Linked DNA regions of Rosistilla oblonga. The protein of the gene in region 2 binds, or shares a complex with, the protein of the main gene of each other region. Links are inferred from orthologs where the notes say so. Each region holds a gene or a part of one and is shown on either strand. Other genes may lie near its edges.

Evidence for each region. Proteins that work in one complex are often made in the same cells at the same time.
Region 1: the proteins of hisH (region 2) and hisF are in contact, whole or in part, in a crystal structure (PDB 6RU0), measured with the Thermotoga maritima proteins. The link is inferred for Rosistilla oblonga from one-to-one orthologs. Residues at the interface, in WP_004080484.1 of Thermotoga maritima: Asn15, Arg18, Arg22, Arg117, Leu118, Pro119, His120, Met121, Gly122, Trp123, Asn124, Asn134, Gly135, Tyr136, Tyr138, Val140, Tyr158, Glu180, Lys181, Ser182, Ser183, Lys184, Ile185; in WP_004080486.1 of Thermotoga maritima: Met1, Leu2, Ala3, Arg5, Ser40, Glu41, Asp45, Glu46, Ala70, Glu71, Ile73, Asp74, Ile75, Pro76, Phe77, Asp98, Lys99, Ser122, Gln123, Glu161, Thr195, Leu196, Asn247, Arg249, Glu251.

Annotation. Positions count from the first base shown.
Region 1 is NZ_CP036292.1:2,402,132-2,405,874, forward strand. The notes cover bases 799-3,638. They hold hisF (imidazole glycerol phosphate synthase subunit HisF), read left to right. Parts: upstream 799-1,745; coding sequence 1,746-2,531; downstream 2,532-3,638. Other genes in these bases: CA51_RS08540 (cadherin domain-containing protein), read left to right, coding at 799-1,499; CA51_RS08550 (type IV pilus twitching motility protein PilT), read left to right, coding at 2,671-3,638. Outside these bases: more of CA51_RS08540, read left to right, coding at 1-798; more of CA51_RS08550, read left to right, coding at 3,639-3,743.
Region 2 is NZ_CP036292.1:5,299,016-5,303,202, reverse strand. The notes cover bases 706-3,552. They hold hisH (imidazole glycerol phosphate synthase subunit HisH), read left to right. Parts: upstream 706-1,742; coding sequence 1,743-2,363; downstream 2,364-3,552. Other genes in these bases: CA51_RS18745 (tetratricopeptide repeat protein), read right to left, coding at 3,277-3,552; CA51_RS18755 (c-type heme family protein), read right to left, coding at 874-1,416; CA51_RS18760 (NADPH-dependent assimilatory sulfite reductase hemoprotein subunit), read right to left, coding at 706-731. In the rest of the region: more of CA51_RS18760, read right to left, coding at 1-705; more of CA51_RS18745, read right to left, coding at 3,553-4,187. UniProt on the Escherichia coli protein: IGPS catalyzes the conversion of PRFAR and glutamine to IGP, AICAR and glutamate. The HisH subunit catalyzes the hydrolysis of glutamine to glutamate and ammonia as part of the synthesis of IGP and AICAR.

The sequences.
Region 1 (3,743 bases), 2.9 Mb from region 2 along the record:
ATTTTGAAACTCAGTCGACCTACGAACTGCTAGTTCGCGTCGATGAAGTTGCCGACGAAACCGGCCAACCGGCGGCTCCGCTGGGAACCGAAACGCTGCTGACGATCAACGTGCAAGATATCGACGAAGCCCCGCAGGTAACCTTTGTCGCTGCCGCGATCGATGAAAACACATCTCCCGGCACGATCGTAACGGCGGTAACCGCGATCGATCCCGAAGGCGCACCGGTGACGATCACTCAGCGTGGCGACAATTCGAACTTTGTCTTCGACCCGACAACTAACCAGGTTAAAGTCGCCGACGGTGCAAACATCGACTTTGAATCCGCCACCAGCTACCAGGTGCAACTTCGCTTCGCAGACGCCTCCTTCCCACCTCGCGTCACCAACCTCGTGATCCCCATCGACGTTCGGGACGCCCCCGAATCGCCATCGATTATGACGGAATCATTGGCGGTTCCGGAAAACGTTTCCAGTGGGCCGTTGGATTTGCAAATCGCGGTGTCGGATCCGGACCTCAACGATTCGCTGCTGCTGGAGATCGACGGCGGCGACGGAGCCACGATCTTCGGAATCGACCAACAGACCGGCGCGTTGTCCCTGTTGCCCGACGCATCGCTCGACTACGAAGCTGGCCCGACCGATTACGCATTGCAAATCAAAGTCACCGACAGCAAGGGGCTGACCGACGAAGCGACGATCCAGGTCGCGGTGTTGGATGTCAACGAACCGCCGACAATCAGAGAACCGTTTGCGAATCTACATTTGCATGCCGGCCGTCGGTTCTGCTTTACCTTTGAAGACAGTCTCTTTTCGGATCCCGATGCCGACACCGAATTGGAAGTCGCCGTCACGACCAGCAGCAACGTGATGCCCGGTTGGATGAGCTACGACAGCCAGACGCGAACGCTGCGAGGGACGCCGCAAGCGAGCGACGTCGAGCAGTTGTCGATGGTCGTTCGCGTCAACGATTCGGCGCCGACACCGCTAGCAGCAACGACAGCCTTCACGATCTCGGTGCTCAATTCGGACAACGGCGATTTATACACATCCCATTGTTCTGCGCCTTGGCAAAACCAAACCGATCGCTTTGATGTCAACAACAACGGCAACGTCGCGCCGATCGATGCGATCATCATCCTGAATTTCTTAAACCGCCATGGAGCTCAAGTCGTCCCCGCCGAAGATCCGCTGGGGCGTTATCTGGATGTCGATGGCGACAACACGATCCGGCCGATCGATGCGCTGCAGGTGCTCAACCACCTCCACGCCTCCAGTGTGAGCATCGATCGCGAAAGCGCCGCCGAGGAATCCGAAGCATCGATCGCGACCGATCTGGCTGTAATCCAAATGACCGCCGACAGCTCGAGCGACAGCGGTCTCGCGGCGGGCTTCGTCGGCTTGCCCTCGTCGCTCGATGGCATTCACGACGACGACTCCGACGATGAAGATCGCGATACCGCGGTCGATCAATCGCTGCTAGCGTTGCTCTGGGAATAATGTCGCTGCTACCGTGACGCACGGTCGTCATCGCGGGGCGACTCCAACGCCTGGGGCCTCCAATCCCAACCGGTTCGCAGCAGATCGCGGGGTTCAGCCCCGGCCGGACGGATGATCCGGGCGGGAATTGCTTCGCCGCAGCTGCTGAACTACCCTGGCCTCAAATCACACCGTCTCGCTTGCAAATGGCGGTTGGCGTATGATCGGATGCGTATCCCCAAACCAAGCGGAGTTCTCCAGAACATCATGCTCGCAAAACGTGTTATCCCCTGTCTGGACGTCAGTTTAGGTCGCGTCGTCAAAGGGACGAATTTTGTCAACCTTCGCGACGCCGGCGATCCGGTCGAAGTCGCGGCGCGTTACGAACGCGAAGGGGCCGACGAATTGGTCTTCCTGGACATCACCGCCAGCCACGAAGAGCGGGACATCATCATCGATGTCGTGCAACGCACGGCCGAACAGATCTTCATGCCTTTGACCGTCGGCGGCGGAATTCGCAGCCTCGAAGACATCCGCGCGCTGTTGAGCGCCGGTGCCGACAAGGTCTCGATCAATTCAGCCGCCTGCAAGGATCCCGAATTGGTCCGCGCGGCAGCCGATCGATTTGGCAGCCAATGCATCGTCGTGAACATCGATCCCAAGCGGGTCGTCGTCGATGGAGAGACAAAATTCGAAGTCTTCATCAACGGCGGCCGCAAACCGACAGGGCTGCAAGCTGTCGCCTGGGCTCAAGAAGTTCAGCGGCTTGGCGCCGGCGAGATCGTACTGACTAGCATGGACGCCGACGGAACCTGCGACGGATACGACTTGGAAATCACCGCAGCGGTCAGCAACGCGGTTTCGATCCCGGTGGTTGCTAGCGGCGGGGCGGGGAAACCGGAGCACTTGGCCGACGCAATCGAAATCGGCCGCGCCGATGCAGCCCTTGCGGCCAGCATCTTCCACTTCGGACAGTTTACAATTGAAGAGACCAAACGCGTGATGGCGGACCGTGGAATTCCTGTTCGACTGGGATCGGGTGTCTGCCGATAAAAGAGATCATCGGGACGTGACCGCCGCCCATTGTTAGACCTCAAGACGAAAGCAGACGACGATGAAGCCAAAGACAGCTGAAAAGCCCGCGATCCCCGCTCCCGATCCTTCGATCTCGCCCGAGGCGCAACGCACCGCGATGATGGCTCGGTTGAAATCGAGCCTGTTGCAAGAGAAAAAAGAGCTGCCGGTCGACAAGATCTTCCGCGCCTTGGTCAAGCTGGAAGGCTCCGATCTTCACTTGAAAGTCGGCCAACCACCGATGGTCCGCGTCGGTGGCGAACTGAAGCCGCTGAATCGTGGCCCGATCGACACCGAAGAGATGGTCGATCTGTTGCTGCCGATGATGGATCAACGCAATCTGATGATCTTCGAAGAGGAGGGCGGGGCCGACTTTTCGTATCAATGCGAAGTCGATGGCGTTCGCTGGCGTTTCCGTATCAACATGCTCAAATCGCTCGGCAACATGGGCCTTGTCGCGCGACGTATCAGCAATTTCATCCCCGACTTTCGTGGGCTCTTCCTCCCCGAATCGATCGAAAAATTGTGCCACTACGAACAGGGCATGGTGCTGTTGGCGGGAGTCACCGGTTCGGGAAAAAGTACGACAATCGGTTCGATGCTGAACTACATCAACAGCATCTATCGCAAGCACATCCTGACGCTCGAAGACCCGATCGAGTTTATCTTCACCGAGGATAAGAGCCTGATCAACCAGCGGGAGATCGGCCAGGACGTCCTCGATTTTAGCATCGGTATGAAACACGCGGTGCGTGAAGATCCCGACATCATCCTGGTCGGCGAGCTTCGCGACGAAGAGACCTTTATGACGGCGATCCACGCCGCCGAGACCGGTCACTTGGTCTTCGGAACGATTCACGCGGCGAGTGCGTCGACCTGCATCGGTCGTATTCTCGACCTCTTCCCCGAATCGTTGCACGGCGCGATCCGTTCGGCGATCGCCTTTAATATGAAGGGGATCGTCGCCCAGAAATTGCTCCGCAGCATCAAACCGGGCGTCTCCCGCGTGCCGACTTGCGAAGTCATGACCTTCACGCCGATGATCACCAAATTGATCCTCGAAGGGCACGACAGCAAGCTGCCCGATGCGATTCGGATCGGTGCCGAGGACGGCATGCAGGACTTTACGATGAGTCTGAAGCAGTTGATCGACGACGAATTGATCGACCGCCCAACCGCCTTCGCCGTCGC
Region 2 (4,187 bases):
GTAACGCCCAGTAGGCCGAGGTCGTTGTCGTAGACGTCGATGCAGTTGTCATCGCTGAGGGCGAGGCCGATCTTAAATTTCCGCGGCAGATAGGCTTTGCCATAGATCGGATCGGGTTCGGGTTCATCCGGCGGGCCGACGACCTGCTGGCGTTCACCCGACTGCGGATCCTTGATCCAGATTTCATGATAGGCTTGCGTCTTTGGCCGCACGTGGACAGCGATCTCGTCGGCGATTTCCTGCAAGCGATCGCGGAGCCCGTTGTGGCGCAGCGGTGCCGGGCAACAGCAGACGTTGCGCGTCACGTCGCCGCAAGCCGATTGCGTGGAGAGCTTGATCTCATTGATGCGATGAATCGTGCTCCAGAGATTGGCTTTCACCACCCCGTGCAACTGGATGCTCTGTCGCGTCGTGATCCGGATCGTTCCATTGCCCAGTTCATCGGCGATGTCCAGTTCCCCGAGAAACTGTGCGGCGGTGATCTTGCCGCCGGGGATGCGATTGCGAACCATGAAGGAATAGGCTTTGCCAAGCCCTTCTTTTCGGCGAGGCGTTCGCAGGTCGCGGTCGTCCTGTTGGTAGGTGCCGTGAAATTTCAGCAGCTTGGTTGTGGCATCGGCAACATGGTCGGTAGCGGCATCGGCCAATTCGTCGGCGATCGAACCACGCAACCCACAACTAGCCTCTTTGATCACTTCGACTTTTGATTTTTTTGGCTCCGGTTCCGACATGTGTCGTGTTCCTCGTTGTGGGTGTGGCGGTGGAATGTCTCGTTGTTGTCGAGTTGATGGAAAGACGCTCCGGGGAAAACGAAGCGTCTGGTTGTTGCCGCGTCGCGGTATCGCAAGCGGCATTGCCTGAGTGGTTGCCGAACTATTGGATCGGCACGGTGTAGCTGATCGCTCCGATCGGTTCGCCTGGTTTGGCGTCAGCGTAATGCGCGTGGCACATTACACATTTTTGCATCACCACGGGGACGGGAGTCAACGCGCGCAGATAATGTTTGCCGTCGCGGACGACCACTTGATCGACAGTCTTCGCACCCGCTTTCAATTTCTTGATACCCGATTTTTCAAAGTCGTCTTTGGCGACGTTGTCCGAATCGTAGGGATCGCCGGTGGCGTCGATCAAGCGGATCGTATTGTCGCTCCCCTCGGAGATGTTTTTGAACAGCAGGACTGCGGCGCTTCCGGCGGCAAAGTCGTCATCGTCGTTGACGTATTTGTCGGTCACCAAAACGATCGTTTGCTTGAAGATGTTGTCGAGCGTTTGCACGGTCTGCCGCGACCGCTGAACCGCTTTCGCGTTGGGTGCCGGGTCCTGAGCCGGTGCGGTGGGGGAGGTGATCACCTGAAAACTACCAATCGCAGCGACGGCCAGTGTCGCCAGACGGACTTTAAGTGAGATTCGTTTCATTCCAGAGTCTCCTGTTCGCAGAAAGGGGAGCAAGGTTCGCATCGATCGCTAAAGATGCATGTTTGGTGCAGCTTTTGTAGGTCTTCTGGGGAACGATGTCAACTGTGACAATTCGTCCGTTGTTGGACGCTGTCGGATGGGATACCCGCCACAGCGCAGCCGCCATCGCAAAGCGACCAGTGCCGTTGGTGAGAGAGCTTGCAGCGTTGGGCCACCGCGAACCAACCCTTCGCGAATGTCGTCTATCGGGTTAAAATCGCCGAGCAACGCGGCACAGGCCCGAAATCAACGCATCCGTCAAACGAAACTCCACCGGCCAAGTCATCATGATCACGATTGTCGATTACCAAATGGGCAACCTCCGCAGCGTCAGTAAGGCGATCCAACGCGTGGGGGAAGAGACGCTGATCACGTCGGACCCGGGCGAGATCGCGTCGGCGGAGAAGTTGATTCTGCCGGGCGTCGGCGGTTTTAAAGATGCGATCGCAGAACTGAATCGTCGCGACCTAGCCAATCCGATCCGCGATTTCATCGATTCGGGACGCCCCTTTCTCGGAATCTGTCTGGGGCTGCAGATGCTGTTCGACAGTAGCGAAGAAGGGGGACAGCACGAGGGGCTGGGAATCATTCCCGGAGAAGTCGTTCGCTTTCCCGCCGACCCCGCGTTGAAGGTGCCGCACATGGGCTGGAACCAGGTTCAGATCACGCAACCGACGCCGCTGATGCAGGGGATCGAGCCAGGGACGCACTTCTACTTCGTTCACTCCTATTACGTCAAACCAACCGATCGCAGCGTCGTTGCGATCGAAGCCGACTACGGGGCTCCCTTCTGTGCAGCGATCTGGCGTAACAATCTGCACGCGACTCAGTTCCACCCGGAAAAGAGCCAAGGCAACGGGATGAAGTTGCTGAAGAACTTCGTCTCGGTGGATGCGCCCGGCGAGTGAAGTTTGTCGTTCTTCACCCTCCGCCAGACGCAGTTTGAAGGAGAGAGTCGAACGAGCGCAGCGTTGTTCGGGGAGGCTTTGCGTGAGATCGACTTCTGCGTCTTTGACTCACGGACAGCCCTCCCCGAAAAACTTGCTCGGCGCTCGTTTTTCGACCCTCCCGGCGTTGCCGGGCGGGTGAAGTTGCGCGTTCTTCACCCTCCGCCAGACGCAGTTTGAAGGAGAGGGTCGAACGAGCGCAGCGTTGTTCGGGGAGGCTTTGCGTGGGATCGACTTCGGCGTCTTTGACTCACGGACAGCCCTCCCCGAAAAACTTGCTCGGCGCTCGTTTTTCGACCCTCCCGGCGTTGCCAGGCGGGTGAAGTTGCGCGTTCTTCACCCTCCGCCAGACGCAGTTTGAAGGAGAGGGTCGGACGAGCGCAGCGTTGATCGGGGAGGCTTTGCGTGAGATCGACTTCGGCGACTTTGACTCACGGACAGCCCTCCCCGAAAAACTTGCTCGGCGCTCGTTTTTCGACCCTCCCGGCGTTGCCGGACGGGTGAAGTTGCGCGTTCTTCACCCTCCCCAAACGCAGTTTGAAGGAGAGGGTCGGACGAGCGCAGCGTTGTTCGGGGAGGCTTTGCGTGAGATCGACTTCTGCGTCTTTGACTCACGGACAGCCCTCCCCGAAAAACTTGCTCGGCGCTCGTTTTTCGACCTTTGCGGCGTTGCCGGGCGGGTGAAGTTGCGCGTTCTTCACCCTCCCCAAACGCAGTTTGCGGGGGAGGGTCGAACGAGCGCTGCGTTGTTCGGGGAGGAGAGTCCACGGTGTAAAACTGTGACGGTGTGATCTTGTGATGTGCCCTCGTCAGAAAGCTCGCTCAACGTAGCTTCCAACCCTGGCTGGTTTCGTCCGACGGGTGCACCGCTGTCTTAATTGCCACCGCGAAAACGTTTCAGTTGTTCGTGCAGATGGTAGTCGTCGGGCACATCGATCAGGCAATTCTCTTCGATTTGGATCGCTTGTTCGACTTCGCCCATCCGAAACAGGACTTCGGCGAGCGTGTCGCGATACGAATAAGACTCTGGAAATTCGGAGACCGCCGACATCGACAGTTCCAACGCGCGGTCCAGGTGGCGATTGTGAATCGCCGCGACCCAAGCGATGTTGTTCGCCATGTTGGCGTTCTGCGGGAATTGGGTCAGATGAGCATCCGCTCTTGTGAAAATCTTGTCCAGGGTTTGGTCGGCGAATTGGATGTGGCCTTGTTCACGCAGCTGCAGCAACTGTTGCTCGGCGAAATCGATGTTCGCGGGGCTGGCTCGCAGCGCCTGATCCATCAGTTGATTCGCTTTGTCGATGTCTTGATCCAGGATCGCTTGCCGGGCGGCAGCTTGGTAGTGATCGAACACGATCCCTTCGTAGGAGCCCATGTCACGCAACATCGTGTTGCTTAACGTACGGTCCAGTAGACGCAGGTTGAGATTGGCGATCTCCTGAGGCGATTGGTTGTCTTCCAGTCCCAACAGGAATCGGATCGCGCGGTAGTGATACGAACCGGCAGAATTCTCTGGCGTGTCGCGAATGACTTTGTTGGCAAATCGCTTGGCATTGGCCACGTCGTCGAACTGGCTGTAAGCGATCGCGATATCGAAGTATTGGCCGGCATCGAGAGCCAGCATGTCGAGCCTCTTGGCGATCTGTTGAGCTTCATCCTCCCAGCCGACCAGTTGCCGCGACTTCGACAAACCGACAAGCGTCTCGGGATGGTTGGGGAAACGTTCCCAGACGTTTTGGTAGAGGTCGGCTGCGGCGCGGACGTTGCCCTGTTGAAACAGACGCC